2 regions of the Bacillus smithii genome follow, and region 1 is predicted to be linked to the other one. Evidence: a T-box and tRNA genes for the amino acid it is inferred to sense, from the RefSeq annotation. Region 1 holds a T-box; the other holds one or more tRNA genes.
What was found. The T-box of region 1 lies ahead of thrS (threonine--tRNA ligase). A T-box ahead of a tRNA ligase gene usually reads a tRNA of that ligase, here a tRNA-Thr.
Positions count from the first base shown of each region.

Region 1 (15,855 bases):
AGACCTGCTCTTCTTCGGGTAAACGATATTCAATCGTTTCCATAGGCAGGTTTTCAAACGTAGCTTGACGTTGACCACGTTTCTTTTTACGACGATATGTAATTGTTTCAACAGTTGGCTCTTCGGCTTTTACATTAGACTCTACCTCTGCTTCATTGAATAAAGGTAGTTCTAATTGATTAGGATTTGTTTTTTCGCTTGAAGAGCCAAATTTTCGTTTTTGACTAAGACGATACTGTTCTTCATACCATCGTAATTTCGCCGTCAATTCAACGATTTGCTGTTGAAGTTTTTCAATTAATTCAAATGGGTTTTGGGTAGGATTCTTTAAATTTTTCATCATGTAGTAATAATTCGACGGTTTTAGCTATTTTCCTCCAAGGTTTTTGTTAAAAGTAAAAAATTCATATAACTGTTCTAGCCTTTACTTCTGGGTGTGCTTTCTTTTGCTCCATTGCAAGGCCATCCAATAACCAGCGTAATTGCCGATAACTAATTTGTATCGTTCCAGTGTCATTTTCATTTGGCCATTGAAATTTTCCTTTTTCCAATCGACGATAATAAAGCCAAAAACCATTATAGTCCCAGTGAAGAATTTTTAATTTATCTCGCTTTCGATTACAGAACACAAAATAGCTTGATGAAAAGGGATCTAAATCAAATCCCTCTTTCACCAAAGCAGCTAATCCATCAATGGATTTTCTCAAATCAGTACTTCCTTTTGCCAAGTAAACTCGTTCAGCTCTTGTACCAACTAACATGTTGATTTCAACGTCCTAACCACTTCTGAAAGAAAGGCCGGATCGAAACCAGGTTTTACTTCAATTGAAATCCCACTAATTTCAATCCGTAATGAATTTTCAACTGTTTGTGAATGATCTTCTAGGGTAACGGATGCCCATTTTGTAGACTTTCCTTGATTTTTTATTGGATTTTCAATTTTTCTTAACCAGTATTTAAACTGGTGAATACTCCATTGATTTTCCTTGCACCAGTTTACTTGAGTTTGACCGCTTTTACGATAGTCAGCGATTCGTTGTTCCCAAACCTTTCGTAATTCAGGATTCTTAGGCATAAAAAAACCTCCTTCAATTTCATCTTGAGGAGATTATCTCATGAAATTAGCACATCAAGAAGGTGTCCAAGATTTGACGCTTACCTTTTTCGAGTAATTGAATGAAATACAGACATAATAAACATAAAAAACAACATATTACGTTGCTTTGCCGAGGTCAAGGGTATCTTCATGACCAGCTTTCCTGTTAGGTAATAGAATCGTGACAAAAATGGCAACGACTGATCCTATGACTGTCTCCATGATGCGGGCCCATTCATAACCTCCCGAATGCAAAAAAGCCAAAACCATTACGACAGTTACGCCTATTTGTGAGATGCTGTCTTGATGAAGTTTAAGAGTTTTCGCCATTGCCATCCCTATAAAAATACTTAGAAAAGCGGCCATTCCTGAAGGCATGATCCACTGAGAGACAATCAGACTGCATGCCACTCCACCTACAACCCCTAAGAAACGATGAATCGCTTTGGTTACAGCCTTTTCAAAAGTCGTATTGGTAATTAAAACGGCTGTTAACGGAGCGATATAAGGATAGAAATGGGGAGTAATGAAAGTCGCCAGCCACCATGAAATTCCTGCTGCTAGTGATATTTTAAAAGTCTGTAAGGTGATGCCTGCACGATTTAGTTCTCTGCTAAGATGCTTTATAAACACTTTGGTGTTCATCGATATTTCCCCGTTATGATCCTTTTTGTTATTATGAGGCACAATTACAATCCAAGTGAAATATACTTAATTTCTAGATAGTCTTCAATTCCATAATGGCTTCCTTCACGACCGATCCCACTCTCTTTAAATCCACCGAATGGTGCTTGGGCGGCCGAAGGAGAACCATCATTTAAACCAATAATTCCATATTCTAATGCCTCTGTTATATAAACTGCTTCTTGAATATTCTCTGTAAATACGTAAGCAGCCAATCCATAAGGACTATTATTAGCACGTTCAATAGCTTCTTCTACTGTTTTAAATGTTGTGATAGGAGCAAGCGGCCCGAATGTTTCCTCATGCATGCAGTACATATCGTCAGTAGCATTCATAATAACAGTTGGTTCCATAAAAAAGCCTTCTTCTTCTTTTATGGAGTTACCTCCTACAAGGATTTTAGCTCCTTTTTGTTTTGCATCTTCAATTTGTGCCTTTACTTTCCGAACGGCTGCTTCATTAATGAGTGGACCTATATCTACACCCTCTTCAAATCCATTACCCACTTTCAATTTTGACACTTTTTCTGCTAGTTTATTAGAAAATTCTTCAGCGATTCCTTCTTCAACAAAAATACGGTTTGCACATACACAGGTTTGGCCGGCATTTCTAAATTTAGACGCCATAACCCCCTCTAAAGCTTTCTCTATATCTGCATTAGCTGTTACGATGAACGGAGCATGCCCTCCTAATTCGAGAGATATTTTTTTCACAGTGTCAGCGGCCCCGCGCATTAAAATTTTCCCTACGCGTGTAGAACCGGTAAAAGTGAGCTTGCGTACACGTTCATCTTTTTGCCAAACATCCACAATCGGTTCTGCATCGCCTGTTACAATATTTATGACACCCTTTGGAATCCCGGCTTGCTCAGCGAGTTCTGCCAATTTCAAAGCAGTGAAAGGCGTCTCTTCAGATGGTTTCAAAACGGTTGTACAACCAGCAGCAAGAGCTGGTGCAATTTTTCGTGTAATCATGGCTGCCGGAAAATTCCATGGAGTGATGGCTGCAACAACACCTACAGGCTGTTTTTTGACTATAATACGTTTATTGGGAGAAGATGCCGGAATCGTTTCGCCATAAATTCGTTTTGCTTCTTCAGCAAACCAAGAGATATAGCTATTGGCATAAAAAATTTCTCCTTTTGCTTCGGAAAGAGGTTTTCCTAGTTCAGTTGTTATGATTTCCGCTAGTTCGTCCGTATGTTCTTCAATTAAGCAATGCCATTTTAATAAAAGTTGACTGCGCTCTTCGGCAGTCTTTTTAGACCACTCCTTGAAGGCAGAGTATGCCGCATCTATTGCCATTTTTGCTTCTTTTTTACCACCGTTGGGAATAGTGCCGATGATCTCCTTTGTAGCTGGATTGATGACATCAATGGTTTCTTTTGCATCCACCCACTGTCCATCTATATACATTTTGTTTGGATACATAGGATTGTCCTCCTTAGATGTTGTTTTGAACTCATCCAAAGACTATCATGATTTTTGCATTAGGAGTACTTCCTTTATATACTAGGGATATAACAAAAAGTTATGAGGGATCAAAATGAGAACAGAGTGGCTAGAGGCTTTCTTGGTTACAGCGAAGACAAAAAGTTTAACAAAAGCTAGTGAACAACTTCATATGACACAACCAGCATTAAGCAAGCAAATTAGAAAACTAGAAGAAGATTTAGGAGCAACATTATTTACACGTTCTGCCAAAGGAGTAGAACTAACAGAAGCCGGGGATATTTTATTTAAAGAAATTGAACCTGTCTTACATAAAATTCGTTCTATACAAAAAAAGATTCTATCAACACAAAAAACTTCAGAAATTAAAATTGGAACGTGGCCGAGTATTTCCAGCTTTTATCTCCCATATAAATTAGCTACAGCTAAGGAGAACGACCGGGAAGTGAATATTAAAATTTTTTATCATTATTATGATATTTTCAATTACCTACATACCGGGGACATTGATGCAGCACTGCTAGATGATCGAGAAATTCAACATTCATATTGGTCTAAACCTCTTTTTAAAGAACCTTTTTATTTGTTTGTCAATCATCTCCATCCACTGGCTAAGCATGAAGATGTCATTTATTTTAATGACTTCAAGGATGAACCCCTCGTTGTTCTCCCTTCTTCATGCGATGTTCGTATGTTAATAGAAGAAGCCTATAGACTTCATCATTCTCAACCGAATATTTCTTTTGAAATTGACTTTGGTCAAAGTATTATCGGGTTTATTTCAGCCAATTTAGGCATATCTATACTACCGGAAATTTTTACCTATAATATTGATCGATCCGTTATTAAGGTTCTTCCGATTGCCGATTTCAACATCAAGAGACAGATCTCACTCATTGCACGAAATCCTGCTATAGGAAAGTTGCTATTTACCTTATTCTTTCATGAATAATCTGCTTCGGTCGAACAGAAGAACCAAGAACTTTAATAGATTGTTAAAGAAAGAATATGATTTTGGAATTTTGATTTTTTGCTTGTACACATAATCTAAGAGGCTCTATTATGTGCAAGATCGGATGACGAATTCTGAAATAATGTACCATCCATATCAAAAATAATTGCTTTTTTCAACTTCCTCTTTCCTACCCTTCTTTTCAATGTATTTAAATGAAGCTTAGGGGAATGACCATAATACATGTTCGATGCTTCGTTCAATATCTAATTACATTTGGAGAATTTCTTGCATTATAAAAGCTAAGATGGTTTGTTTTTGGAATAATGGATTAAAACCGTCATTTCAAACTTAAATAGCGCATTTTTACCTCAGGAATAGATCACCGTTTCTGCACGGTCTAAATGTTTTTTATATCAAAAACAAAGCCCCCTTCATTAGCTTATGGGGGCTTAACAGTTGATGTAAATTTAACTATTACAAAATTTTATTATAAAATCAATATTCAAAATTATTTATTTATGTCCAATTCCCTTTTTTCTTTTAAAAGTTTTTGAAATTCTATTTCTAATTCTTTAGACGGTTCAATACTTAAGCGGCTTAGCACTTCTGAAATTTTCGTTTCGAGTAAGAGACGTTGATCTTTTTTGCTGTCTCGAGTTTTTTGTGGTTGAACATGTTTATATTGCTGAAAGGTTCCTTCAAATAATTCTATCTTTTGATTACGAATGACCAATATTCGTGTTGCGATATTCTCAATGAATCGGCGATCGTGTGAAACGAAGATCACGCTTCCTTCATATTCTTTTAGAAGTGACTCTAATGCTTCAACAGATTCTGTATCAAGAAAATTCGTCGGTTCATCTAAAATCAACGTATTAATGTCACTTAAAAATAGTTTTGCTAGTGCCACTTTTACTCGCTCTCCGCCACTCAAAACCCTTACAGGCTTATAAACATCTTCATTGAAAAAATGCATTCTTGCAAGGACCGTCCGAATAAGCGTTTCATCTTGCTTTGAAGAGGATTGGACATTCTCTATAATAGATTTTTCCACATTCAATATATTTAAATTTTGGCTAAAATAGCCCATTTTAACAGAAGGAGAAATCATGATGCCTGGCTCTTGGTTGACGATCTTTTTTACTAACGTCGTTTTCCCGCTTCCATTTGGACCAATAATCGCTAATTTGTCACCACCTCGAACCTGAAAATTTGCACGGCTCCAAAGCACACGTTCTCCAATCATACCCGTTACATCTGCTACACGAAAGATAATCCGATTTTTAAACGTTTCTGCATTCGGCAAGTTCATCTTAATTGGTGGGAGTTCTTTCACATTTTCTGCCTTTTCAAGTTTTTCTAATCTCGTTTGAATGGCTTTCGCTGTTTTTTGCAGTTTCTTTTGCTTTTTGGCAAAGTATGGCTTTGTCCCTCTTACTTCCGATTCACTGACTCTTTTTGGCGTCTTCGTTGCTCTTTCCGCTTTTTTCTCTTTTAATTTTAATGCTTCTTCCAACTGCTTTTTCTTTTTCACATATTTTTCATAAGCTAATTGTTCTTGATGTTTCTCTGCTTCTTTTTGTTTTACGTAATCGCTGTAGTTGCCTGCATACTCTTTTATCTTTCCTTCATTGATTTCCCATATGGTTGTACAAAGAGCATCCAAAAATTCACGATCATGCGAAACAATGATAAATGCCCCCTGCCACTCTCTCAGCTTCTTTTCTAACCATTCAATATGGTCTGTATCAAGATTTGTTGTTGGTTCGTCTGCAAGTAAAAGTCCCGGATCTTTAACAAGAGCTTTTTGAATATATTCTTGCGTCACTTCACCACCACTTTTGGTTGTATCTGTTCGTTTAAACTGCGGTAAAAGTTCACATCGAGTATGTTGAATAACGACCCCTTCTTCTGGAGAAATCTTTTTAGCCAGAATTTGAAGCAACGTCGTTTTCCCGCTGCCATTTCGACCAACTAATCCAATTCGATCATTTTGATGAATTTGCAATGGATCCGCATCTATCAATAAACGATCCTGTACATAGTGCTTTACATGGTGAGCTTTTAATAAAAGCATATCAACATCTCCTTGTACCCGAGTTTAGGAGACAAAAAAATGCCTCCTATATCCATTCAGAATAGGAGGCACAAAATCATAGGGCACACCAAAAGAAACGATCCTTTAGATCCAACCTATGAAAGTCCAATCCTATTCTGAAAAACGACAATTAAAGGTCTCATAAATGAAAATGAAGCGGAGATTTTTCTGCTAATATAGCCTTTAATTGTTGACCTTCGTGAATAGGATTAGAAAATCATTTAGTTGGTTCACCCTTCCGATCTTTTATTTTGATTACAATCTAAACGATACATTTAGAATTGTCAAATGGCAAGTGTAAATAAAAAACCTTTTTATAAATTTAAATTCAAAAAACCACCAAAAAACTCTTTCATCAACACGGTCAATCTGTTAAGCCTAACGACTTTACAGAAACAAATGTTCGTAGACAACCAATGAAAGATTATGAGAAATCAAGTTTAGCTCACTTTGAAGCTGGCTTCACAACAGGTGGCGGTTAGATAGTTCCAGCACTAATTTTCTCGGAATAGCTCCATTAGGATTTGTAACTTTGATAATGGATAAAAAAATCGTCTATCGTTTTAAAAATTTTTTGGATAGCAGAAATCATCTTTGTCAGCCGATATTTTGGATTAAGAACAACGCAGAAATAAATCCTTATCTAAGTTTACATAAAATATCGCAGAATATTTTATAATAAGCGATGATTCGGAAATTTCTCAATAGAACTTAAATTTCAGTGTTTCCCTTTCTATTATCAAGGCATCTATTTTTGATGGCATTTTTTAAACGAGAGATAAACTCCTCCAGCTTCATTTCCTTTGATTCCTCTTTTCCATATTTTCTAACATGAATGGATTGACTTTTACGTTCATGATCGCCCAGGATTAAAATATATGGAATTTTCTTCATTTGGGCTTCTCTCATTTTATAGCCGAATTTCTCATCACGCAAATCAAGTTCAACTCTTATTCCTTCCTGTTTTAATCGCAGTGTAATTTCTTCTGCATACGCTTTATGAATGTTGGATACAGTGATGACTTTTACTTGAACTGGTGACAGCCAAGTAGGGAAGGCACCTCCAAAATGTTCAATTAGAATACCGAGGAAACGGTCGATGGATCCAAAGACAGCACGATGAATCACAACTGGGTGGATTTTATTCTGCTGCTCATCTATATAAGTTAAATCAAATTTTTGAGGTAATTGAAAATCCAGCTGAACTGTGGCACATTGATGACTCCTTTTCAGAGCATCTTTAATATGAATATCAATTTTTGGCCCATAAAAAGCGCCGTCTCCTTCGTTGATCTTATATTCATAGTTAAGTTTCTTCAAAACATTCTTTAAAGCATCTTCTGCTCTATCCCATAATTCATCACTGCCCATGTAATCATCTGGTCTTGTAGAAAGCTCAATTTCATATTCAAAACCAAAAGTGCTGTAAACATAATCAATTAATTTTAATACGGATGTCATTTCTTCCTCTATTTGTTCCGGTTTTGCAAATATGTGGGCATCATCTTGACAGAATGAGCGCACCCGCAACATGCCGTTTAGTGAACCACTGAATTCGTGACGATGGACTTGCCCAAACTCTGCCATTCGAATCGGCAGGTCTCGATAGGAATGAAGCTTATCTTTATAAATAAGCATATGTCCAGGGCAATTCATTGGCTTTAAAGCAAAACTTTGATTGTCCACTTCGGAAAAATACATATTTTCTTTATAGTGATCCCAATGTCCGGAGCGCTCCCATAATCGCCGATTCATCATAATGGGCGTACGGACTTCCTTATAATCATATGAATGTTGCAGCTCTCTTAAAAAGGACTCTAATTCATTTCGAATGATTTGACCATTTGGCAAATAAAATGGCATTCCAGGTGCTTCCTCGGAAAACATAAATAATTCCAATTTATTGCCTAATTTACGATGATTTCTTTTTTGTGCTTCATCGACAAAATGAAAATAATCATCTAAATCTTTTTTTGAAGCAAAAGCTACACCATAAATACGTTGAATCATTTTATTGTTTTTATCACCACGCCAATAAATACCTGATACATGAGTTAATTTAAATGCTTTAATGAATCGAGTAGATGGCAAATGTGGTCCGCGGCACAAATCAACGAATTCCCCTTGACGATAGACTGTCACAACGTCGTCTAGTGGAATATCTTCTAGCAGTTCTAGTTTTAAAGGATCGTCGGCAAAGATTTTTTTGGCCTCTTCGCATGATATTTCTACACGTTGAATCTCAAGATTTTCCGAAGGGACGAGCGTGCGTTCTATACCCGTGGTTCCACCCAACTTCCCATCACCATTCAAAAGTGACGGCTCATTTTGCTGTAACGTAGCAACGACGGTATTGATTACTATGATTTCACCAATACTGCTCCAAGGGGGTAAGTTTTTCTGCAGCATTAGGAAGTTTCCAGCTACCCTTCCCTCTCTGTGAACCGTTAAGAAAAACTCATGTCCTTTTCATAGCATTTACTAAATTTGTCACGATTATATAGGATGATCGTTTCTTAGTCAATATACATTAAAATTGTTTGTGTTCGATTGGAAGCCTATAAATTTTACTTAAAAGAAGCGTCATCACGTTCACTTAGAAATTTTCTTACTCCGTATTTAGTGGTTATTTTCGATCGTCCATCGATGCCGCCGATCTAATTTTCTTCTTAAAACTATTTTCATGCTTCTATAAACTCATACGCTTCAGCTTCTCCGTAATGAAGGGATAACGGTTTATTTTTTTGGCCGTTACGAGCTATTGTTATGATAAAGAAATAATGAAGAATCTGAAGAAACCGGGGAAACCGCTGTGCGTAACAAAGAGAATCAAGACAACCTATTTAAAAAGAATTATCTCGTTTACTCATTCTCTTATAACGATGAAGAATATGTGACAGTCGTCAGCAGCTATACTTATGCTTTCGATATTTTAGACCGGTCCTTGTTTTTGCTGTTACACAATGTTGTCGGAAGGAACATTGAGAATATCGAATATATGGTGGCATTGACAAAGGAGAATTGAAGAAAAAGAGTATCCGCAATTCTTTACGCTTTATAATTTATCGCGCAACATTAAAGAAAAGAGTGTGATGTCTATGTCAACTACAGCTCCAATCAGTACAAAGGCAGTAAATGAACGTGCAGCACGAAAATTGCAGAGGGCGTCTGCCAGCAAAAAAACAGGTTATGTTATGAGTAGCACAATCAAACTTGTCCGGGTCGATAAAAATGATCCTTTGGTCAAAAAAATTATCAATAGTCGTTAAAATGATGAAACCTTGGCCCCGCTTCCATAGCGGGTTGTTTTGTTTTTGTGCCTTTCATGATTGGCGTAGCATCAAATGTTTTTTAACGATATGCTGTAATACTAGCGATGACCCGGCAAGATCGGCAGGATTTTTAATGGGAAAATGATCCAAATTCATTTCGCTTAGCCCCTTAAACGTTTCGCCACTTAAATGCTTCCTATACAAGTCAATCATTTTTAGCATGTATCCGCCTGCTTTCATTCATCATTTTGTTTATTATATGCTTTGTTTTCCATTTTTATCATCACAAAAAAACGGATCCGAAAGATTGGATCCACATTTTAATTATGAAAATATGTATGAATCACCACTTCCATCGTAAGTGGCGATTCATTTTTACCGTATACAATTTACCAGATTTTTAGGTTTTTCGTTTTGAACACCGGCTATTAAATTCGTTACGGCAAGATCAGCCATTTTCATTCTGGTCGCAGTACTGGCGCTGCCTATATGCGGAAGGGCGACGACATTCGGTAAAGTTAATAGAGGATTATCTAAAGATACGGGCTCCTCTTCAAAGACATCTAACCCTGCTCCCGCAATTCCCCCATTTTTTAAAACGTGGTACAAAGCTGTTTCATTCACAATTCCGCCTCTTGCCGTATTGATAAGGATAGCGTTCTTTTTCATCAAAGAAAGTTGTTCATAGTCGATTAAATTTTTTGTTTCGGGTGTGTAAGGAGTCATAATACAAACGAAATCCGATATTTTTAGAAGCTTTTCAAGCGGAGCATATTGAACCCCTAATTCCTCTTCTTTTTCATATTTACGCCTTCTGTTAAAATAGTAAATTTCCATGTCAAAACCTTTTGCTCTCTTCGCTAAAGCTTCTCCAATCCGTCCTAATCCGATGATACCTAAAGTGGATCCATATACATCTTGCCCTGTTAATTGCATGAGAGACCATGTTTTCCAATTCCCATTTTTTAAATAATCAGATGCCTCGATGAGACGACGTGCTGTTGCGATCAATAGGCCAAACGTTAAATCCGCTGTCGTCTCTGTTAAAACGTCCGGTGTATTAGTGACCATAATACCATGATTGGTTGCGCTGTTAATATCGATATTATTATAACCGACGGCCATATTAGCAATGATTTTAAGCCTTTTTGCTTTTCTTATGAGCGAATCATCTATATTGTCTGTTAACATGCACAATAAACCGTCAATATCTTCTATTTCATTTTTTAAAATCTCATACGGTACAGGGATGTCTTCTTTTTCCCACATTCGCACATCGCAAATAAGACTTAACCGGTTTATGAATGGTTCAGGAATTCTCCTCGTGATATAAACTTTCGGTTTCATTGACTACCTCCATCATTTCATAAAGATGTATCGTAAATTTCACAGCCTTTTTCTTTTAAGGCAATATCCATCCAGCTTCTGTCTACGGTTCCTTCTTCTATGGATTGAAAAATCTCTTTCTCTTTTTGAGACTGTGTTTTTACTTTATTCAGAATCTCTGCCGCCTCCTCTGCCGGGACCACTATGAGACCATCCTCATCTCCTACAATAAGATCTCCCGGTTGACGTTCTTTCGCAAATGAATAGAAAAAATGTTTACTTACTTATTGTTAATTCTGATATTTGTTCTTTTTTCTCTCCCATGCGTCTGAAAATCGTTGCGAGAATGGAACCGGAGATGTTATGCCAGACGCTAAAAATCGCACTAGGCACAGCCGCTATTGGCGAAAAATTAACGGTTGCAATGGCGACACCCAATCCCGAATTTTGCATTCCTACTTCCATCGCCACAGCCTTTTGTTTGGCTAAATCCATTCCGAATAGACGAGCAAGCAAAAATCCCAGCAAAAAGCCGAGCACATTATGCAAGATAACGACAGCAAAAATGAGCGGACCTGTGGTGGCCAGCTTATCGTGACTGCCTGCTACTACACCTGCTACAATCATAACGATCGCAATGGTAGATACTAGCGGCAGCGCCTTTGCACTTGCTTCCGCCTGCTTGCCAAAGAATTTCCTAATGACAAATCCGAGTGCCAATGGAATAATCACCACTTGAATAATAGAGACGAATAATGACCACATATTGATGTCTACCCACTTGCTTGCCAGTAGCAAAATAAGCAACGGAGTAACAATCGGTGCTAGAATGGTTGAAACCGATGCGATCGACACAGCGAGGGCCACATCCCCTCTTGCTAGAAACACCATCACATTCGATGCCGTTCCACTTGGACAGCATCCTACCAAGATGACGCCAACAGCCACTTCCGGCGGCAGATTTAATCCCCAGGCCAATAAGAAAGCCAATCCCGGCATGATAATGTAGTGGCACTAACACCTAACGCTACATATTTTGGCCGACGAAATACTTCTTTAAAATCAGCTGCGGATAATGTGAGTCCCATCCCGAACATGACAATTCCTAACAACGGAACGACATAGGCTCCGATCCATTTGAAATGATCTGGGAAAATATAAGCAATAATGGAAAAAAGAATAACCCAAAACGTAAAGGTTTTCCCTGCAAAAGAACTAATTTTTTCGATAAATAACATGATGATAGCCACCTCATTCTCATTTCTAGTGATTTGATAATTAGCTAGATAGTATGTTATCAGAATTTTTTATATTTTACAATTTTACTATCGATTTCTTCACTTTCGCTTTCTTAATAATAAAAAAACTGTCGCATACAAAGAACGTTTTTAGTTTTTCTGCATGCATCTCCTTTTAATCGATACAAGATTGAGGAAGGTCCAGTACATATTGTAGGTGCCTTCGGATTTATCCATTATCCCCACTTACAATTGATTATTTTAGAACAATAGCTTTATCGCAACGAATGTAGGCTGCAAAATAACTTATCGGCATTCTTCGCATTATCTCTTACGATTATGAATTTCTTTATTCCCCCTATTTTTTCAAATTCTCATTGGCAGACGAAAAACACGTTTTATTGTTCTATCCCTATAACTTTCTTTGAAATGACCGATATAAGCTATAGAAAAAGAAAAAGAAAAGGAGATTTCAACATGAATATTTTTAGAAAGTTATCTTTAAACCAATTTAAAAAACTTTCATTTGCAACAAAATCCATCGTTGCAACCACAGCACTCATCCTATTAGTCGGAACCATACTTATCCTTTCAAGTTTATCCATTCAAAACGAAGTATTGACAAAAGAAATGGAGAAGCAAGCAACGAATATTGCACAACGTTGGGGAAACGAAATTGATCCCTCTCTGGTTGAGAAAGCTGCATACGAAAAAGATTTCAATGGTAAAACCCAAAGAAAATTAACCGCTTTTTTTGACAAAATTTCGAGTGACAATCCAAATGTTGCCCAAGCATATATAATGGGAACCAAACTGAATCAAAAAAATCAATCCGCTATTATTGCGACACCCACAAATATAAAAGAAGGATTACAAAAAAACGGAATCAACGTCGGTGATTTATATGAACAACCGAAAACGATCGCTAAACCGATTAAAGAATTAAATAAAACAAAAAAAATAACCGTTTCGGATGTGTATGAAGACCAATTCGGAACTTGGGTGACCGTGCTCTATCCCATTAAAGACAGTACAGGGAACGTATGGGCGTTCTTTGGAGTAGACGTGGATGCGAGCATGGTGAAGGATGGAACGGAAAAATTTTTGCTTAACTCATTGTTGATTCTGATACCTGCCATTATCGTGATCATTCTTATTCATGTATGGGTTAGTCGCAGAAGCTTCAAACCCTTAAAACAGTTATTAACGGGGATTAACGAAATGAGAAGCGGAAATCTTGATATTCAACTTCCTACCAGAGAAGATGATTTAGGGAAAATGAATGAAGCATTCAATGAAATGGCGTCCGAATTAAAATCAATGATTGGGAAAATGAGACAAACCTCTGATACCTTATTACAATCATCCGAATTAGCATCAAAAGTTACGGAACAATCGAAAGATCACTCTGTCATCATCAGTAATAACATTAAACAAATGATCGATGGGATCCAAGTACAAGAAGTATCAGTGACAGAATCAGCAGGAGCTATCGAACAAATCGCGACTGAAATCAACACGATCGCACAATCAGCTCAAGATGTTTCTACCGTATCTAAACGTATGGAAGATTACGCAATAAATGGTCTAGACGCAATCAATGAAGTCATTTCACAAATGAGAATCATTAATGACACTGTAAAACAATCCAGTCATGTGATCACTTCGCTACAAAAACGTTCAAACGAAATTACCGGTATTCTCGAAGTCATTACCAATATTTCAAGCCAAACGAATTTATTAGCTCTTAACGCTGCGATTGAAGCGGCTCGCGCAGGCGAACACGGTAAAGGGTTTGCGGTCGTAGCGGAAGAGGTCAGAAAGTTGGCGGAAGAGTCTAACCATTCTACTGAGAAAATTGCCAAAATCATTGAGGAGATCCAAAATGAAACCAACAACGCTGTTTCCGCTATGGAGCATGGAACAGCTGAAGCAGAAAAAGGAACCGAAATTGCTCAAACAACCGGAGAACTTTTCTTTAAAATTAAAGAGATTGCAAACCAAATTTCTAGTCAAATCGAAGGTGTTTCAGTCGCATCTCAAGAGATTTCTGCCGGAACAGAAGAAGTTACGGCATCTGTCAAAGACCTTGAAGCAATTGCACAAAATAACTCAAACTTCACTCGTGAAATAGAAGAAAGCACTGGACAACAATTAGAATCCATCAATCAATTATACGAAGCTTCTAGAGAATTAAATGAGTTAGCACACGATTTGCAATCCATGATTACTAAATTTAAAGCATAATCGAGTAGGAGGGAGCGATTAACTCCCGTCCTCTCACACCACCGTACGTACGGTTCCGTATACGGCGGTTCAATTAAGATAATTGACGCAAGTCTTTATAACTTCCGTGAATAGCTGTTCTCTTTATGCCAGTGGTCACTCCACCCTCCAAGAGGTCTCCCACGGGATTCACCGCTTCCTCCCTCAAGTGAGGTACTACGTTTTCTGTGTTCATCATGACTCACTGAATACCAAGGGCTATTCTCTCTTAATTGTTCGGTCCTTCTTAGTTGTTCTAGACCAACTAATACTATGACCTCTGCTGACTTCTGACGGTTCAGCTACTTATCACTAAGTAGGTTATGAAGAGTACTTCACATATCCGCCAGACCTCCCCGGGTAAGTACATGCACTTTCACACCATCTATCCGCCTCATTTACTCGATATGACCTTCGACAGAAAGAGCTTTGTTTTGTTATGCAAACTCACTCAATCATACCTAGCCTTATATGAGGTTCGTGTTCCTCGGACCGGTGTTTTGCCTCCAGCTTCCTTCAGATTCCGCGTCACCACGGACACCCTTGCTCTTGGCTAACCTCTACTTCTGTCTTCGGGGTTCGGGACTTACACCCTATAGTTCATGTACATGCCGGGCGCACATAAAAAACCGATAGGCATATCCCCTATCGGTTTTTCGCTTCATTTGGATTCTTTTCCATTCATTATCTCTACAATATCATACTAGAAATAGAGATTTCTGATAAATATTCATGTGTTCTTTCAAAAAGGTTATATATTTGTCTACTTCTTTTATTGTCGTATATGGTGAAATGGAGAAGAATTTGTGTGCATAAACAGGTAGCCTTTTGGTCTTATCACGAACAGGAATTAATCTTTGTTTGGATGTATTGCCAAAATAGATCCTATCTCTGTCGGCGCCGATTAATTCAGCAAATCCACTATTATATTCATTAATGGCCACTACTTCGTCTTTTGTTAATTTCCCTCCTAGTTCTTCTTTCCAAAGAACTTCGTTCGGATAAAATCTAAAAGTTGTCACTGGCGCTATTTCGTTTGTCACAGCTACATTGGCAAACTCTCTTAGCAAAGATTCTCTAAAAGCTATGTTCACACGAATATAGTTGGCCAACAGTGACTGGTAGCCTTCAATCCCCATCGATAACAGTGAAGCATATATAGTAATGGCACTACCCATACGAGAACATTCCAGCGTGTAGCTTGTATGATAACTTCCATACCCTCTATTGCCGACATAAGGCGTTTCAGAAGCATCTAAGTCTACAAACCTTAAATCTTCCCTGTTTTTTAACAGAAATAAACTTGATATGTAAGGGGTTTGGCCCATTTTATGAAAATCAAAGACCATACTGTCCGCTAAATGTATACTCTTTAATTTTTGTTGGTATCTTTTTAAAACTGAAGAAACACGATCTTCGAATTTTAATGGATTCTTCACAAAATCATATTCATTAAAGAATGTGTACATT
Region 1 is NZ_CP012024.1:1,649,260-1,665,114, reverse strand. Features, by position in the region: gene tnpC (IS66 family transposase) at 1-343, opposite strand, end outside; gene tnpB (IS66 family insertion sequence element accessory protein TnpB) at 405-761, opposite strand; gene tnpA (IS66 family insertion sequence element accessory protein TnpA) at 755-1,075, opposite strand; gene BSM4216_RS07825 (FUSC family protein) at 1,214-1,741, opposite strand; gene BSM4216_RS07820 (NAD-dependent succinate-semialdehyde dehydrogenase) at 1,786-3,210, opposite strand; gene BSM4216_RS07815 (LysR family transcriptional regulator) at 3,326-4,183, shown strand; gene BSM4216_RS07810 (Vga family ABC-F type ribosomal protection protein) at 4,695-6,263, opposite strand; partial or broken gene thrS (threonine--tRNA ligase) at 6,996-8,558, opposite strand; T-box leader at 8,538-8,766, opposite strand; gene BSM4216_RS07800 (hypothetical protein) at 9,097-9,309, shown strand; gene BSM4216_RS07795 (2-hydroxyacid dehydrogenase) at 9,932-10,903, opposite strand; gene BSM4216_RS16710 (RraA family protein) at 10,921-11,085, opposite strand; partial or broken gene BSM4216_RS07790 (bile acid:sodium symporter family protein) at 11,159-12,120, opposite strand; partial or broken gene BSM4216_RS17320 (HAMP domain-containing protein) at 12,460-13,425, shown strand; gene BSM4216_RS17315 (methyl-accepting chemotaxis protein) at 13,399-14,367, shown strand; gene BSM4216_RS07780 (pyridoxal phosphate-dependent decarboxylase family protein) at 15,084-15,855, opposite strand, start outside.

Region 2 (15,855 bases), 1.5 Mb from region 1:
TTTCCAAAACGGGAACCTCTGAGCAATTACAGCTTCAAATGGAAATTGTCAATCTACTGAAAAATGCCGGGGCAGAAACGGTTGGGATTCGCTTTGCGGAACTCCCGAAAGAGGTGCTGGAAAAATTCAAAGGGCAAGCAGGGGATTCCGGACATGATTTGCTTTCTCCTTCTAGTAAAACGGAGTTCATTGCCATCGCGAGCGGTAAAGGGGGAGTAGGTAAGTCCACGGTATCGGTTAATTTAGCCGTTGCGCTGGCCCGCCTCGGCAAAAAGGTCGGACTTGTTGATGCCGATATTTATGGATTTAGTGTTCCGGATATGATGGGGATCACTCATCGCCCGCTCGTCAAAGGCAATAAGATTATACCTGTGGAGCGATTTGGGGTCAAAGTCATTTCAATGGGATTCTTTGTAGAGGATAATGCGCCTGTCATTTGGCGGGGGCCGATGCTAGGGAAAATGCTCAACAACTTCTTTAAAGAAGTGGAGTGGGGAGAACTGGATTATTTGATTTTGGATTTACCTCCGGGAACAGGAGATGTGGCATTGGATGTTCATACGATGATTCCACACAGTAAAGAAATTATCGTATCGACTCCTCATCCGACAGCAGCCTTTGTAGCGGCCAGAGCAGGAGCAATGGCTTTAAGGACCGAGCATGAAATACTTGGTGTCATTGAGAACATGTCTTACTTTGAAAGTAAAAAAACGGGCGAAAGAGAATATATTTTCGGCAAAGGCGGCGGCGAAAAGCTGGCCGAGGAATTGCAGACCGATCTTTTTGGCCAAATTCCGCTTCAACAGCCTGACTGGAATGAAGCAGATTTTGCTCCGTCAGTCTATTCAGAAGATCATCCGATCGGAAAAATTTACATGGATATTGCAAAGAAAGTGGATCAAAAACTGGTCAGCCAAAATTAAGCGAGAAAAGCCGGCAACTTCGGGGCCGGCTTTTTTCTATGGACTAAACTTTTGGCCGCCGCTCGTTGTTTGGTTTTGCTGATCGTTTTTGCCGCTGAGCTGATCATTAGCTTCTTTCACCAGCAAATCCGCTACTTTCTTTTTATATAAAGGGCTCTCAAACGTCTCGAGCATGATTTTTTGAAGGTGCTGTCTGAAATCTTTGCTTTTTAAAAGCTTCATGACTTCTTGTTCATAGGACGGATCTTTTAAAATATCCAGCATCATCGTTTGGTACTCAGGGTCTTTCATTAAACTTTTTAATAACTTTTCGTTTTCTGTTTTTACGCCATTCGCAAAAGAATTTGAAAAGTTAGGGTCTTGAAAAGACTTTTCCCAAAATTTTTTGCCTTTTTCCGATGTTAGTGTTTGTTCGATCGTTTTTGTGATTTCCGGTTGCTCCATTATTAAATTTTTATTCAAATCTTTATCTTTCAATACCTCTTTTATGGCTTTTTTGCCGTCATCGGTTTTCAATATGTCAATGACCATTCTTTTCGTCTCATCATAATTCATGCGGCTGCTAATTTGTTCATCGCCAGAACAGGCCGTTAATAAAAAAAATACGAGAAGAAGAGGCCGTACAATTCTCATGAAAAAAAGCTCCTTTCTAAGAACTTTCTTATCGTTAGGATAATCTAAGGGCCAAAATTTATTCTTTGGGAAGGATTTATCAACTGGATTTTTTGCTCCTCTGTTGGTAAAATCAATACAATACTGGAAAAATGGGGGAACTCGGCGTGACGATTCGAAATTGGGTTCGTTTTTTTATACATACGCTGTTTATTGGGGGAATAACGGCCGGAATTATGGGGTTTATAATTCGTTGGGATGAGTTTGCTCCTTTGTTTCAAAAAGGGGATGTTCTTAACATTTTCTCGGTATTTATATGGCTTGTCGGTGTAGGATTCACGTTTAGTGTTATCAGCCAAATGGGGTATTTTGCCTATTTGACCATTCATCAATTCGGACTGCGCATGTTTCGTTCCAATTCTCTTTGGAATGCTGTTCAAATGATTTTAGTGGCGTTTGTATTGTTTGATTTGGTGTATTTTCGCTTTCAAGCTTTTGCGGATAAAGGAGAATCACTTATCCCTTATTTTGGATTGGCGGCTTTTTTATTGTCCTTTGCGATTGTGGTCGCTTGGATCAAAACAAAACAATCCAATAAAAAAATGTTTGCTTCTGCTCTCTTTTTTATGGTAGTGGCCACCGTTCTGGAATGGCTGCCGGTTTTAACGGTGAATGAAAAAAGCTGGCTGTATTTAATGCTGTTTGCTCTCCTGTTCTGCAATGCTTACCAGCTTCTTATGCTGCCTAAATACATTGAGAGATCCCAAGAAGAGATCTCCCGAAAAAAGAAGGCTATCGTCTATCCGCCAAATGAAAAAAATCACCCTGCCGCAAAAGGAAAATAGTGAATTTTCTTAAAATAAAAAGAACGAGCGGATGTTTACTGACGTTTGTTCGTAGCACCGATAAAAAGGAATGGCTTCCTTTTGGATGAAGGAAGCCAAACCTGTCGTTTACCCGCAAATGCCATATGTATATTCGGAGCTTTTTCCAATGCTCCCGCTAATTTTTAAAGTCTAATGAATGCTGTTCATATTTTTTCCTCTTTCTCTTTTCTTTTCAGCGGTTCTGTTTATTCTCCTGTTTTATTTCTATTATCTTCCGATTTCAGACAGTTTGTTGAAGGTGCTAATGAAGAATTAAGGGATTAATGTAGTATCGACATTGCCGTTTGCAATCATTTCCGAAATGGTCACAAATTTTCCTTTATGCTGAAGTGTCTTGAGGATTAAAGGCAAAGCTTTTTTGGTTTGTTTAGCGGAATCGGAAGCATGAAGCAAAATGATATCACCGTTTTTCGCCTTTGAAACATTTTTGACAATATGATCTACTCCGGGATTTTTCCAATCTTCAGAGTTAACGCTCCAATGAACAATCGTGAATCCGAATTGATCGGCTGTTTTAATCACTCTCTTGTCGAAGTGGCCGGTCGGTGTACGGAATAAATGAACATTTTTCAACTGAAGTTTTTTAAATGTTTCTTTCGTTTTTAAAAATTCCTTTTTCAATTCTTCATCTTCCAAGGCGGTATAATCTTTGTAACTGTAACCTAACATTCCAATTTCGTATCCATGATCGGCTATTTTTTTGACTAAATCGGGATGTCTTTCTGCCCAAGAACCTGAAAGAAAAAAAGTGGCCGCCTTCACTTTGTTTTTAATTAAGGTATTGATAATCGGCTCTGCTCTTTCATCTCCCCAGCCGATATCAAACGTTAAAGCAATTCCTTTTTCGCCTCTGTAGATCGCTTGAGGACCTTCTTTTCCCGCCAAAACAGGAATATGGAGTATATTTTGAGTAAACAATAATAATGCAGTAAAAAATGAAATAATAACAATCAATAATGTTTGTTTCACTCTTTTATCCTTTATCACATACCAAAAATTCATTTTCGGCCCTCCACTAGACAAGTCTTTGCTTCTATTTGTATGACGGCCTTGCAAACGTTAGAACCAGTTCCCGGGTTTTTTCGCAGCGCATGAGACACTTATCAAAAGGAGTGACCTACATGATCGGAATACTAATAAATGAAAAGGAAAAAGAAGAGATCTATTATTTGTTGAAAAGGGAAATGGACGAAATTCTGTTTGATCTTAATGATCACAGAATTGATCATGTTGTGAAAAGGGCGATGAAGGAGAGGTATAACATTTTATTCAATTTATTTAAGAGAGTTGCGAGTCATCATGAATGTATGAAATATTTAAGAGTAGGAAAAAGAACCAAAAGCAGAGAATAAATTTTTTTTTAAAAAAAGATGTTGACACTCCATCATTATGCTGATATATTATTACTTGTCCTTGATGGACAGCATTAAACAAGAAAAAGTTATTGACATTCCCTTAGTGGGATGTTATAATAGAAAAGTCGCTCGTTAAAAACAGGCGGCAGACATGGATCCTTGAAAACTGAACAAAACGAAGCGTAAGCCAATGTTTCAATCGAAACAAGCCAAGTCAAATTTCTTTTTGGAGAGTTTGATCCTGGCTCAGGACGAACGCTGGCGGCGTGCCTAATACATGCAAGTCGAGCGGACTTTCAAGAAGCTTGCTTTTTGAAAGTTAGCGGCGGACGGGTGAGTAACACGTGGGCAACCTGCCTGCAAGACGGGGATAACTCCGGGAAACCGGGGCTAATACCGGATAATATCTTCCTTCGCATGAAGGAAGGTTGAAAGGCGGCGCAAGCTGCCGCTTGCAGATGGGCCCGCGGCGCATTAGCTAGTTGGTGAGGTAACGGCTCACCAAGGCGACGATGCGTAGCCGACCTGAGAGGGTGATCGGCCACACTGGGACTGAGACACGGCCCAGACTCCTACGGGAGGCAGCAGTAGGGAATCTTCCGCAATGGACGAAAGTCTGACGGAGCAACGCCGCGTGAGCGAAGAAGGTCTTCGGATCGTAAAGCTCTGTTGTCAGGGAAGAACAAGTACCGTTCGAACAGGGCGGTACCTTGACGGTACCTGACCAGAAAGCCACGGCTAACTACGTGCCAGCAGCCGCGGTAATACGTAGGTGGCAAGCGTTGTCCGGAATTATTGGGCGTAAAGCGCGCGCAGGCGGTCTCTTAAGTCTGATGTGAAAGCCCACGGCTCAACCGTGGAGGGTCATTGGAAACTGGGAGACTTGAGTGCAGAAGAGGAGAGCGGAATTCCACGTGTAGCGGTGAAATGCGTAGAGATGTGGAGGAACACCAGTGGCGAAGGCGGCTCTCTGGTCTGTAACTGACGCTGAGGCGCGAAAGCGTGGGGAGCGAACAGGATTAGATACCCTGGTAGTCCACGCCGTAAACGATGAGTGCTAAGTGTTAGAGGGCTTCCACCCTTTAGTGCTGCAGCTAACGCATTAAGCACTCCGCCTGGGGAGTACGGCCGCAAGGCTGAAACTCAAAGGAATTGACGGGGGCCCGCACAAGCGGTGGAGCATGTGGTTTAATTCGAAGCAACGCGAAGAACCTTACCAGGTCTTGACATCCTTCGCTACCTCTAGAGATAGAGGGTTCCCCTTCGGGGGACGGAGTGACAGGTGGTGCATGGTTGTCGTCAGCTCGTGTCGTGAGATGTTGGGTTAAGTCCCGCAACGAGCGCAACCCTTGACCTTAGTTGCCAGCATTCAGTTGGGCACTCTAAGGTGACTGCCGGTGACAAACCGGAGGAAGGTGGGGATGACGTCAAATCATCATGCCCCTTATGACCTGGGCTACACACGTGCTACAATGGATGGTACAAAGGGTCGCGAAACCGCGAGGTGGAGCTAATCCCAAAAAACCATTCTCAGTTCGGATTGCAGGCTGCAACTCGCCTGCATGAAGCCGGAATCGCTAGTAATCGCGGATCAGCATGCCGCGGTGAATACGTTCCCGGGCCTTGTACACACCGCCCGTCACACCACGAGAGTTTGCAACACCCGAAGTCGGTGAGGTAACCCTTACGGGAGCCAGCCGCCGAAGGTGGGGCAGATGATTGGGGTGAAGTCGTAACAAGGTAGCCGTATCGGAAGGTGCGGCTGGATCACCTCCTTTCTAAGGAAGAAGAAAAGCAGAGGCGACTGTTCAGGTGCGACAAGCACAAGACAGCTTGCGAGGAGGTAGTATTTCAACCACCGCAGCAAGATGGATTGTGACCTCGAGCACCTAGGAGCCGGAGCTGGACAGATATCAATTGTACGCTTTCGTTTTGTTCAGTTTTGAAGGATTTCATCCTTCCAAGTTGTTCCTTGAAAACTAGATAGAAAAAAGAAGCAGCATAAACCGAGTATCGCCATCTAGGATAAAACCAACATGGTTAAGTTAGAAAGGGCGCACGGTGGATGCCTTGGCACTAGGAGCCGATGAAGGACGGGACTAACTCCGAAAAGCTCCGGGGAGCTGTACGTAAGCGTTGATCCGGAGATTTCCGAATGGGGAAACCCGCTGCCCGTAATGGGGCAGCATCCTTGCCTGAATCCATAGGGTAAGGAAGGCAACCCGGGGAACTGAAACATCTAAGTACCCGGAGGAAGAGAAAGCAACAGCGATTCCCTGAGTAGCGGCGAGCGAAACGGGAACAGCCCAAACCAGAAGGCTTGCCTTCTGGGGTTGTAGGACACCAATGGTGGAGTCACAAAGGAACGAGGTAGACGAAGAGGTCTGGAAAGGCCCGTCAGAGAAGGTAACAACCCTGTAGTCGAAACTTCGTTCCCTCCCTGGTGGATCCTGAGTACGGCGGGACACGAGGAATCCCGTCGGAAGCTGGGAGGACCATCTCCCAAGGCTAAATACTCCCTAGTGACCGATAGTGAACCAGTACCGTGAGGGAAAGGTGAAAAGCACCCCGGGAGGGGAGTGAAAGAGAACCTGAAACCGTGTGCCTACAAGTAGTCAGAGCCCGTTTACGGGTGATGGCGTGCCTTTTGTAGAATGAACCGGCGAGTTGCGATCTCATGCGAGGTTAAGTCGGAAAGACGGAGCCGCAGCGAAAGCGAGTCTGAACAGGGCGCATGAGTATGGGGTCGCAGACCCGAAACCAGGTGATCTACCCATGTCCAGGGTGAAGGTGAGGTAACACTTACTGGAGGCCCGAACCCACGCACGTTGAAAAGTGCGGGGATGAGGTGTGGGTAGGGGTGAAATTCCAATCGAACTTGGAGATAGCTGGTTCTCTCCGAAATAGCTTTAGGGCTAGCCTCAAGGAAAGAGTCTTGGAGGTAGAGCACTGTTTGGACTAGGGGCCCTCATCGGGTTACCGAATTCAGACAAACTCCGAATGCCAGCGACTTATCCTTGGGAGTCAGACTGCGAGTGATAAGATCCGTGGTCAAAAGGGAAACAGCCCAGACCGCCAGCTAAGGTCCCAAAGTATACGTTAAGTGGAAAAGGATGTGGAATTGCTTAGACAACCAGGATGTTGGCTTAGAAGCAGCCACCATTTAAAGAGTGCGTAATAGCTCACTGGTCGAGTGATTCTGCGCCGAAAATGTACCGGGGCTAAACGTATCACCGAAGCTGCGGGTGGACACCTTCGGGTGTCCGCGGTAGGAGAGCGTTCTAAGGGCAGAGAAGCCAGACCGGAAGGACTGGTGGAGCGCTTAGAAGTGAGAATGCCGGTATGAGTAGCGAAAGAAGGGTGAGAATCCCTTCCACCGAATGCCTAAGGTTTCCTGAGGAAGGCTCGTCCTCTCAGGGTTAGTCGGGACCTAAGCCGAGGCCGACAGGCGTAGGCGATGGACAACAGGTTGATATTCCTGTACCACCTCTTTTCCGTTTGAGCGATGGGGGGACGCAGGAGGATAGGGTAAGCGCACTGCTGGATGTGCGTCCAAGCAGTAAGAGGGGCAGCGAGGCAAATCCCGTTGCCACTAACCTCAAGCTGTGACGGCGAGGGAAATATAGTACCGAAGTTCCTGATTCCACACTGCCAAGAAAAGCCTCTAGCGAGGAAAAAGGTGCCCGTACCGCAAACCGACACAGGTAGGCGAGGAGAGAATCCTAAGGTGTGCGAGAGAACTCTCGTTAAGGAACTCGGCAAAATGACCCCGTAACTTCGGGAGAAGGGGTGCTTTTTGGGGTGCATAGCCCCGAGAAGCCGCAGTGAATAGGCCCAGGCGACTGTTTAGCAAAAACACAGGTCTCTGCGAAGCCGTAAGGCGAAGTATAGGGGCTGACGCCTGCCCGGTGCTGGAAGGTTAAGGGGAGCGCTTAAAGCTTTGCTTGAAGGTGCGAACCGAAGCCCCAGTAAACGGCGGCCGTAACTATAACGGTCCTAAGGTAGCGAAATTCCTTGTCAGGTAAGTTCTGACCCGCACGAAAGGCGTAACGATCTGGGCACTGTCTCAACGAGAGACTCGGTGAAATTATAGTACCTGTGAAGATGCAGGTTACCCGCGACAGGACGGAAAGACCCCGTGGAGCTTTACTGCAGCCTGATATTGAATTTTGGTACAGCTTGTACAGGATAGGTAGGAGCCTTGGAAACCGGAGCGCCAGCTTCGGTGGAGGCGCCGGTGGGATACTACCCTGGCTGTACTGAAATTCTAACCCGCACCCCTGATCGGGGTGGGAGACAGTGTCAGGTGGGCAGTTTGACTGGGGCGGTCGCCTCCTAAAAGGTAACGGAGGCGCCCAAAGGTTCCCTCAGAATGGTTGGAAATCATTCGCAGAGTGCAAAGGCAGAAGGGAGCTTGACTGCGAGACCTACAAGTCGAGCAGGGACGAAAGTCGGGCTTAGTGATCCGGTGGTTCCGTATGGAAGGGCCATCGCTCAACGGATAAAAGCTACCCCGGGGATAACAGGCTTATCTCCCCCAAGAGTCCACATCGACGGGGAGGTTTGGCACCTCGATGTCGGCTCATCGCATCCTGGGGCTGTAGTCGGTCCCAAGGGTTGGGCTGTTCGCCCATTAAAGCGGTACGCGAGCTGGGTTCAGAACGTCGTGAGACAGTTCGGTCCCTATCCGTCGCGGGCGCAGGAAATTTGAGAGGAGCTGTCCTTAGTACGAGAGGACCGGGATGGACGCACCGCTGGTGTACCAGTTGTCTCGCCAGAGGCATCGCTGGGTAGCTATGTGCGGAAGGGATAAGTGCTGAAAGCATCTAAGCATGAAGCCCCCCTCAAGATGAGATTTCCCATTTCTTCGGAAAGTAAGATCCCTGAAAGATGATCAGGTAGATAGGTCCGAGGTGGAAGCGTGGTGACACGTGGAGCTGACGGATACTAATCGATCGAGGACTTAACCAAAAGAAAGCGCGAAATCGGTGAAACTGCTTCTTCTATCTAGTTTTGAAGGAATAATTTTTTCCTAAATATCCATTTGTTATTGCAATCTGCATAATTTATGTTATAATATTACCTGTCTTGAACGTCTGGTGACAATGGCGAAGAGGTCACACCCGTTCCCATCCCGAACACGGAAGTTAAGCTCTTCAGCGCCGATGGTAGTGAGGGGATTCCCCTTGCGAGAGTAGGACGTCGCCAGGCGATATCGTTCCGCAGTAGCTCAGTGGTAGAGCAATCGGCTGTTAACCGATCGGTCGTAGGTTCGAATCCTACCTGCGGAGCCATGCTTCCATAGCTCAGCAGGTAGAGCACTTCCATGGTAAGGAAGAGGTCACCGGTTCGAGCCCGGTTGGAAGCTTTCCTGTGATTTTTTTGGCCCGTTGGTCAAGTGGTTAAGACACCGCCCTTTCACGGCGGTAACACGGGTTCGAATCCCGTACGGGTCATCCTCAATGGAGGTTTAGCTCAGCTGGGAGAGCACTTGCCTTACAAGCAAGGGGTCGGCGGTTCGATCCCGTCAACCTCCACCATACTTAAACAAGCCGGCTTAGCTCAATTGGTAGAGCAACTGACTTGTAATCAGTAGGTTGTGGGTTCAAGTCCTACAGCCGGCACCAGCAGCGGAGGGGTAGCGAAGTGGCTAAACGCGGCGGACTGTAAATCCGCTCCCTCAGGGTTCGGCGGTTCGAATCCGTCCCCCTCCACCATTTAATTTTGAATAGTTTTTGTATCGTTGGATATCCTAATAATGTTCATTCATCATTGGGCTATAGCCAAGCGGTAAGGCAACGGACTTTGACTCCGTCATGCGCTGGTTCGAATCCAGCTAGCCCAGCCATTATTGTTGATCCTTTTGAAGGATTTTTTTATTGTTTTTTGATGAGCCATTAGCTCAGTAGGTAGAGCATCTGACTTTTAATCAGAGGGTCGGAGGTTCGAATCCTCCATGGCTCATTGTTTTGTATTTGCGGAAGTAGTTTAGTGGTAGAACACCACCTTCCCAAGGTGGGGGTCGCGGGTTCGAGTCCCGTCTTCCGCTCTATTTGCCGGAAGATATGGGGCCTTAGCTCAGCTGGGAGAGTGCCTGCATCGCACGCAGGAGGTCAGCGGTTCGATCCCGCTAGGCTCCATTTTCAGTTCAGATAGGAAGCTTACGTTTTTTGCCTTAAACCGTTAGGTTTGAGGCTTTTTCTATTTGGATCAGCTCTAGATACATTATCATTTGATTCTTAATTTAAGTAGGAAGAAAATGTTTCTAATTTTAAGACAAAATAATGATATTCTTGATTTTAATCTAATAGACTTTCGTTTGGACGAACTTTCGCATTGCGGATGTTGTTTACAAACAAAATTGTTCGAAGAGTGGGAAAGATTCTGCTGTACTTGAAATTCAAAAAATCTCTTCCAAATATAAAGCGGCCATAGCAGCGGTTGCATTTATGTCCATTTCATAGACAGCAGCCTCCTGCATACGAGGTTGCTGCGTTTATTTTGGACTTTTAGATTCATACAGATTCAAAAGCTGATCCAGCTTTACACTTAATGCAAGCACTTCATCATTTGCAAAAGAAGTTTTCATTGCCTGGGAAATCATTTCAACTCGGCAGTTTTCAATTTGAAGAAGCAAGTCATGTTCTGTTGTTGACATTGTCTATCACCGCTTTTGCTGATTTTTATTATTATCATATCCGTTTTCAAAAATGTGCAAACTTGATTAGGTCAATATTTGTTATGATGGAAGAGAAGATTTTTGAAACTTTCTTTTTCGTTGATTCGTATTTATATATTGCCGCTGGAGCGGGGGTACAAGTGAATGGATGTTTTTATTAGAAAAAAAATAAGGCAAGTGCTTAAGGGCGATCAGAACGCATTTGGAGAGATTGTGGAAATTTATAAAGATAAAGTGTATCAGCTTTGTTATCGGATGCTGGGAAATCGGCATGAGTCAGAAGATGTAGCACAAGAAGCGTTTTTACGTGCTTATCTCAACATTCGACGGTATGATGAAAATCGAAAATTTTCAACCTGGCTGTATCGAATTACGACCAATCTTTGCATTGATCGAATAAGAAAGAAAAAACCGGACTACCATTTAGATGCAGATATAGAAGGATCTGAAAATTTAACGCTGTATTCGCAAATTGCTTCATCCAGCCACCTGCCGGAGCAAGAAGTAGAACATATGGAATTACAAGAGTCGATTCAGCAAGCGATTTTAAAGCTTCCTGAAAAATACAGAGCGGTCATAATATTAAAATACATGGAAGAATTATCTGTCGAAGAAATCGCAGGAATATTGGATATGCCGGTTGGGACGGTAAAAACAAGATTACATAGGGGCCGAGAAGCTCTTCGAAAACATTTGCGCAAATTATAGCGAGGGGATGAGCTACAAGATGAACGCAGACTGCCAAAAAGAAATAACGCGCTATATGCATGAGTATTTAGATGGTGAACTGCCAAAAGAACAAGTTGTCAAACTAAGGGAACATTTGGAGCAATGCCAAGATTGCCATCAGCATTTTCAAGAATTGAAACAGTCTATTATGTTTGTGAGGGGTCTTTCCAATAGCGTGAAAGCTCCTGAGCATTTTACCGAAAATGTTTTATCACTGTTGCCAAAAGAAAAAAGAACGATAAAACTGCAGAGATGGTTCCATCTCCATCCATTTTTGACTGCTTGCGCTATATTTTTTGTCTTTATGATGGGGTCGTTTGTCGCTTTGTGGGAGCAAGATCAACAGTTTTCATTTACGAAGCAGCCCAATCTTGTTGTGAAAGGAAATACGGTCATTGTTCCAAAAGGGAAAACAGTGAAGGGAGATCTTGTTGTTCGGAACGGAGACATCCGAATTGAGGGAGAAGTGGATGGGGATGTTACGGTCATTAATGGTGAAAAATACATGGCGTCTGCCGGAAAAGTGACCGGGAATATAGAAGAGATTCATCAGATGTTTGAATGGCTTTGGTTTCATATGAAAGAATTGGTAGCGCAGTGAAAGGCATCTTAAGCTCTTAAAATAATTCCAATCTTGTCCCATTGTTTGATTTAAGTTCGATGTCTGAAGTATGATATAATAAATTCATTGGAAAGAGGCCCCTATACGGCTATTTTTCATTACATTATTGGAGGATGTAATATGCCGTTTTTAAGGAATTTTGATAATTTTTCAATACTGGATTATTTATCCAATATTATAGATATTTTGCTTGTTTGGTTTGTCATTTACAAAATACTGACCCTTATACGTGGAACAAAAGCTGTTCAGCTGCTGAAAGGAATTTTCGTCATTATCATTGTTCGAGGTTTCAGCGGCGTCCTTGGCTTTCATACTTTAAGTTGGATGATGGAACAGGCTTTGACATGGGGTTTTTTAGCCGTCATCATCATTTTTCAACCGGAACTCAGGCGAGCGCTGGAACAGCTGGGGCGGGGAAGATTCTTTTCGCGCCGCAGTTTAGCACAAGAAGATGAAGAGCAAATGCATCTCATTGAATCCATGGCCAAAGCGGTGAACTATATGGCTAAGCGTAGAATTGGCGCGCTCATTTCCATAGAAAGGGAAACGGGGATGACCGATTATATTGAAACGGGGATCCCTTTAAATTCTAAAGTATCCTCCGAATTATTGATTAACATTTTTATCCCTAATACACCACTACATGACGGGGCGGTCATTATCCAAAAAAATCAAATTGCAGCTGCTGCTTGTTACCTGCCGTTGTCTGAAAGTCCCTTTATCTCTAAAGAGTTAGGAACTAGACACAGGGCTGCCCTCGGTATCAGCGAAGTGACCGATAGTTTAACCATCGTGGTATCAGAGGAGACAGGCTCCGTTTCAGTCACGAAAAATGGAGAGCTGCATCGAGATCTATCTGCAGAAGACTTCCAACAACTTTTGGAAAAAGAACTGCTCCTGGGAAAATCGAAACATGGATCCTCGACTCTGTGGAGCTGGAGGGGAAAACGAAAAAATGGATAGATGGATTGAAAGCCCTTGGGTATTGAGAATTTTAGCGCTGTTTTTGGCAATATTATTATATATGTCAGTTAACGTGGAAGAAGTGGATTTGAAGAAAAAAACGGAAAATGTTCCTAACGATAATGTTGCGACGATAGAAGATGTGCCGGTGGATGTATATTACGATTCGGATAATCTTGTGGTATCCGGAGTCCCACAAACAGTAAGTGTAACGATCGAGGGTCCAAAAAGCATTGTACAGTCCACAAAAGCGCTGAAAGATTTTAAAGTGTATGTGGATCTATCCAATCTAGGGGTAGGGACTCATGATGTTCCTATAAAATATGACAATATATCGAATCAATTAAAAGTGAAAATTGAACCTGCTTATGCAGAGGTTTCCATTCAAGAAAAAGTGACAAAAGAATTTAAAGTGGGAGCGGAAATCAGCGATGGCATGCTGGGGAACGGCTACCAAGTGGATAGTTTGTCTGTCAGTCCTAAAACAGTGGAAATCACCGGGGCTAAAGACGTAATTAATCAAATTGCGTATGTGAAAGCAACCCTTGACAGCGATGAGCTGATCGATGGTGAATTTACAGGAAAAGCAAGGGTGCGTGTACTGGACAGCGAGTTGAATAAATTGGATGTAGCTGTCGATCCCGAGACGGTGGAAGTAACAGTAAAAGTCAAAAATCCAAATAAAAAAGTGCCTGTGTCTGTAAAAGAAATAGGGAATCCTCCGGAAGGCGTGAGCATTAAGGATATTGACATAGATCCAAAAGAAGTAACCGTCTACGGCAAAGAATCGGCGTTGGATAAATTAAATAATGTGGAAATCAATATAGATTTAAGTAAAATAAAAAGGGATACGGTAAAAGAGGTTCCAATTCATTTGAAAGAAGGCTTGAATTATGTTTCGCCTCAAAAAGTAAAAATTGTCGTTTCAGTGGATAAAAGAACCAAGCCAAAAGAGGACGAGAACGGAACTGCTGAGATTACGCCTGATGACAATCAAACTCAAACAAACGACACGAATTCACCGAATTCCGTCATAACGAAAACGATTGCTGATATCCCGATCGAAACTCGAGGGTTAAGCGATGATTACGTTCTTGATTCGATGTCTCCCTCAACTGTAAATGCGGAGGTAACCGGGGAAGAGAGCGTCGTCGACAAATTGAGCAAAGACGATTTTTCCCTGTTCATAGACCTTTCCGGTTTGACAGTGGGGGAACATCAGCTAAAGATTGAAGGAGACGGACACAACAATACAGATTGGAAACTATCGGATGATCAAGTAAACGTTCAATTATCGGTAAAAAAACGTTAGTATACCTGGATGGATAGTTTATAAAGGAGCGATGAAGATAATGGGAAAATACTTCGGTACGGATGGAGTTAGAGGGGTGGCTAATTCGGAGTTGACGCCTGAGTTAGCTTTCAAATTAGGGCGTTTTGGCGGCTATGTGCTCACGAAAAACGCGAAACGACCTAAAGTATTAATTGGGCGAGACACCCGTATTTCCGGCCACATGCTGGAAGGAGCGCTCGTAGCAGGTCTGTTATCGATTGGAGCGGAAGTGATGCGTTTAGGTGTTATCTCCACTCCGGGTGTTGCTTTCTTGACAAAAGTAATGGGAGCTCAAGCGGGCGTTATGATTTCTGCTTCTCATAATCCAGTGGCTGATAATGGCATCAAATTTTTTGGTCCGGACGGTTTTAAACTTTCCGATGACGAGGAATTGGAAATTGAAAAGCTTTTAGATACGAATGAAGACAATCTTCCTCGCCCGATTGGAAAAGAACTTGGACAAGTAACGGATTATTTTGAAGGCGTGCAAAAATATATTCAGTATTTAAAACAGACTGTGGATGAAGATTTTGAAGGAATACATATTGCGTTGGATTGTGCTCACGGCGCAACCTCTTCGCTGGCCACTCATTTGTTTGCGGATCTTGAAGCTGATCTGTCGACAATGGGTGCGTCTCCAAACGGATTAAATATCAATGACGGAGTAGGGTCTACTCATCCGGAAGCGCTGGCTCAATTCGTAAAAGAAAAAGGCGCGGATGTAGGTTTGGCCTTTGACGGTGACGGCGATCGTCTTATTGCAGTGGATGAGAACGGCCAAATCGTCGATGGCGATCAAATCATGTACATCTGTGCAAAGTATTTACAACAAGAAGGCCGTTTAAAGCAGTCGACCGTTGTGTCAACCGTTATGAGCAACCTTGGGTTCCATAAAGGACTGGAAGAGTTAGGAATCAAGAGTGTACAGACGGCTGTCGGCGACCGCTACGTTGTGGAAGAAATGAAGAAAAACAACTACAACCTAGGGGGCGAACAGTCGGGACATATCATTTTCCTTGATTATAATACAACGGGGGATGGCCTTTTGACCGGGCTGCAGCTGGTGAACATTATGAAATTAACCAAAAAACCGTTATCCGAGTTAGCTGCAGAAATGAAAAAATTTCCTCAAAAACTTGTAAACGTCCGTGTTACCGATAAACATAAAGCGTTGGAAAATGAAAAGGTGAAAAAAGCGATTCAAGAAGCGGAAGAAGAAATGAAAGGAAATGGCCGTATCCTTGTCCGGCCGTCGGGAACGGAACCTCTTGTCAGAGTGATGGCGGAAGCTCCTACAGAAGAAGAATGTAATCGCTATGTTGAAAAGATCGTCAATGTGGTAAAAGAAGAAATGGGGTTAGATTAATTTATAATATATAGATATATGATATGCATAAGGAAACATTTTGATTCCTTATGCATATTTTTTATAAAGAATGTGTATTTCTTCGTAATCTTTGATGTTTTTAGTTGACGAAATCCAAAAAAATAGTGTATGATTAACGTGTTTTGAATAAGTTTCCAAAAAGGAAAGGGGGATCAAGGTTTAGCACGTTGATTTGATAATAATAGCGCCCGAACTAAGCCCAGAGCGGAGAAAACAGGCTTAGTTGACGAGGAGGAGGTTTATCGAGTTTTCGGCGGATGCCTCCCGGTTGAACGCACAGCCGTGAATTCTCTTCTTAAAACATCAGGGCGACCTGGTGGACAAAGGAAGGGAAATGCGATTTCAAGATAGCAGTCGGATGTACT
Region 2 is NZ_CP012024.1:159,916-175,770, forward strand. Features, by position in the region: gene BSM4216_RS00830 (Mrp/NBP35 family ATP-binding protein) at 1-923, shown strand, start outside; gene gerD (spore germination lipoprotein GerD) at 960-1,556, opposite strand; gene BSM4216_RS00840 (KinB-signaling pathway activation protein) at 1,703-2,380, shown strand; gene pdaB (polysaccharide deacetylase family sporulation protein PdaB) at 2,675-3,424, opposite strand; gene BSM4216_RS00850 (hypothetical protein) at 3,544-3,774, shown strand; rRNA gene BSM4216_RS00855 (16S ribosomal RNA) at 4,001-5,555, shown strand; rRNA gene BSM4216_RS00860 (23S ribosomal RNA) at 5,816-8,748, shown strand; rRNA gene rrf (5S ribosomal RNA) at 8,873-8,988, shown strand; tRNA gene BSM4216_RS00870 (tRNA-Asn) at 8,997-9,071, shown strand; tRNA gene BSM4216_RS00875 (tRNA-Thr) at 9,073-9,145, shown strand; tRNA gene BSM4216_RS00880 (tRNA-Glu) at 9,162-9,233, shown strand; tRNA gene BSM4216_RS00885 (tRNA-Val) at 9,242-9,317, shown strand; tRNA gene BSM4216_RS00890 (tRNA-Thr) at 9,329-9,404, shown strand; tRNA gene BSM4216_RS00895 (tRNA-Tyr) at 9,410-9,494, shown strand; tRNA gene BSM4216_RS00900 (tRNA-Gln) at 9,551-9,625, shown strand; tRNA gene BSM4216_RS00905 (tRNA-Lys) at 9,669-9,741, shown strand; tRNA gene BSM4216_RS00910 (tRNA-Gly) at 9,755-9,826, shown strand; tRNA gene BSM4216_RS00915 (tRNA-Ala) at 9,845-9,917, shown strand; gene BSM4216_RS15960 (aspartyl-phosphate phosphatase Spo0E family protein) at 10,274-10,435, opposite strand; gene sigW (RNA polymerase sigma factor SigW) at 10,601-11,164, shown strand; gene BSM4216_RS00930 (anti-sigma factor family protein) at 11,184-11,786, shown strand; gene cdaA (diadenylate cyclase CdaA) at 11,928-12,770, shown strand; gene BSM4216_RS00940 (CdaR family protein) at 12,763-14,082, shown strand; gene glmM (phosphoglucosamine mutase) at 14,123-15,469, shown strand.
Region 2: it encodes a tRNA-Thr, which carries the amino acid that the T-box ahead of thrS (threonine--tRNA ligase) is inferred to sense. The anticodon was not compared.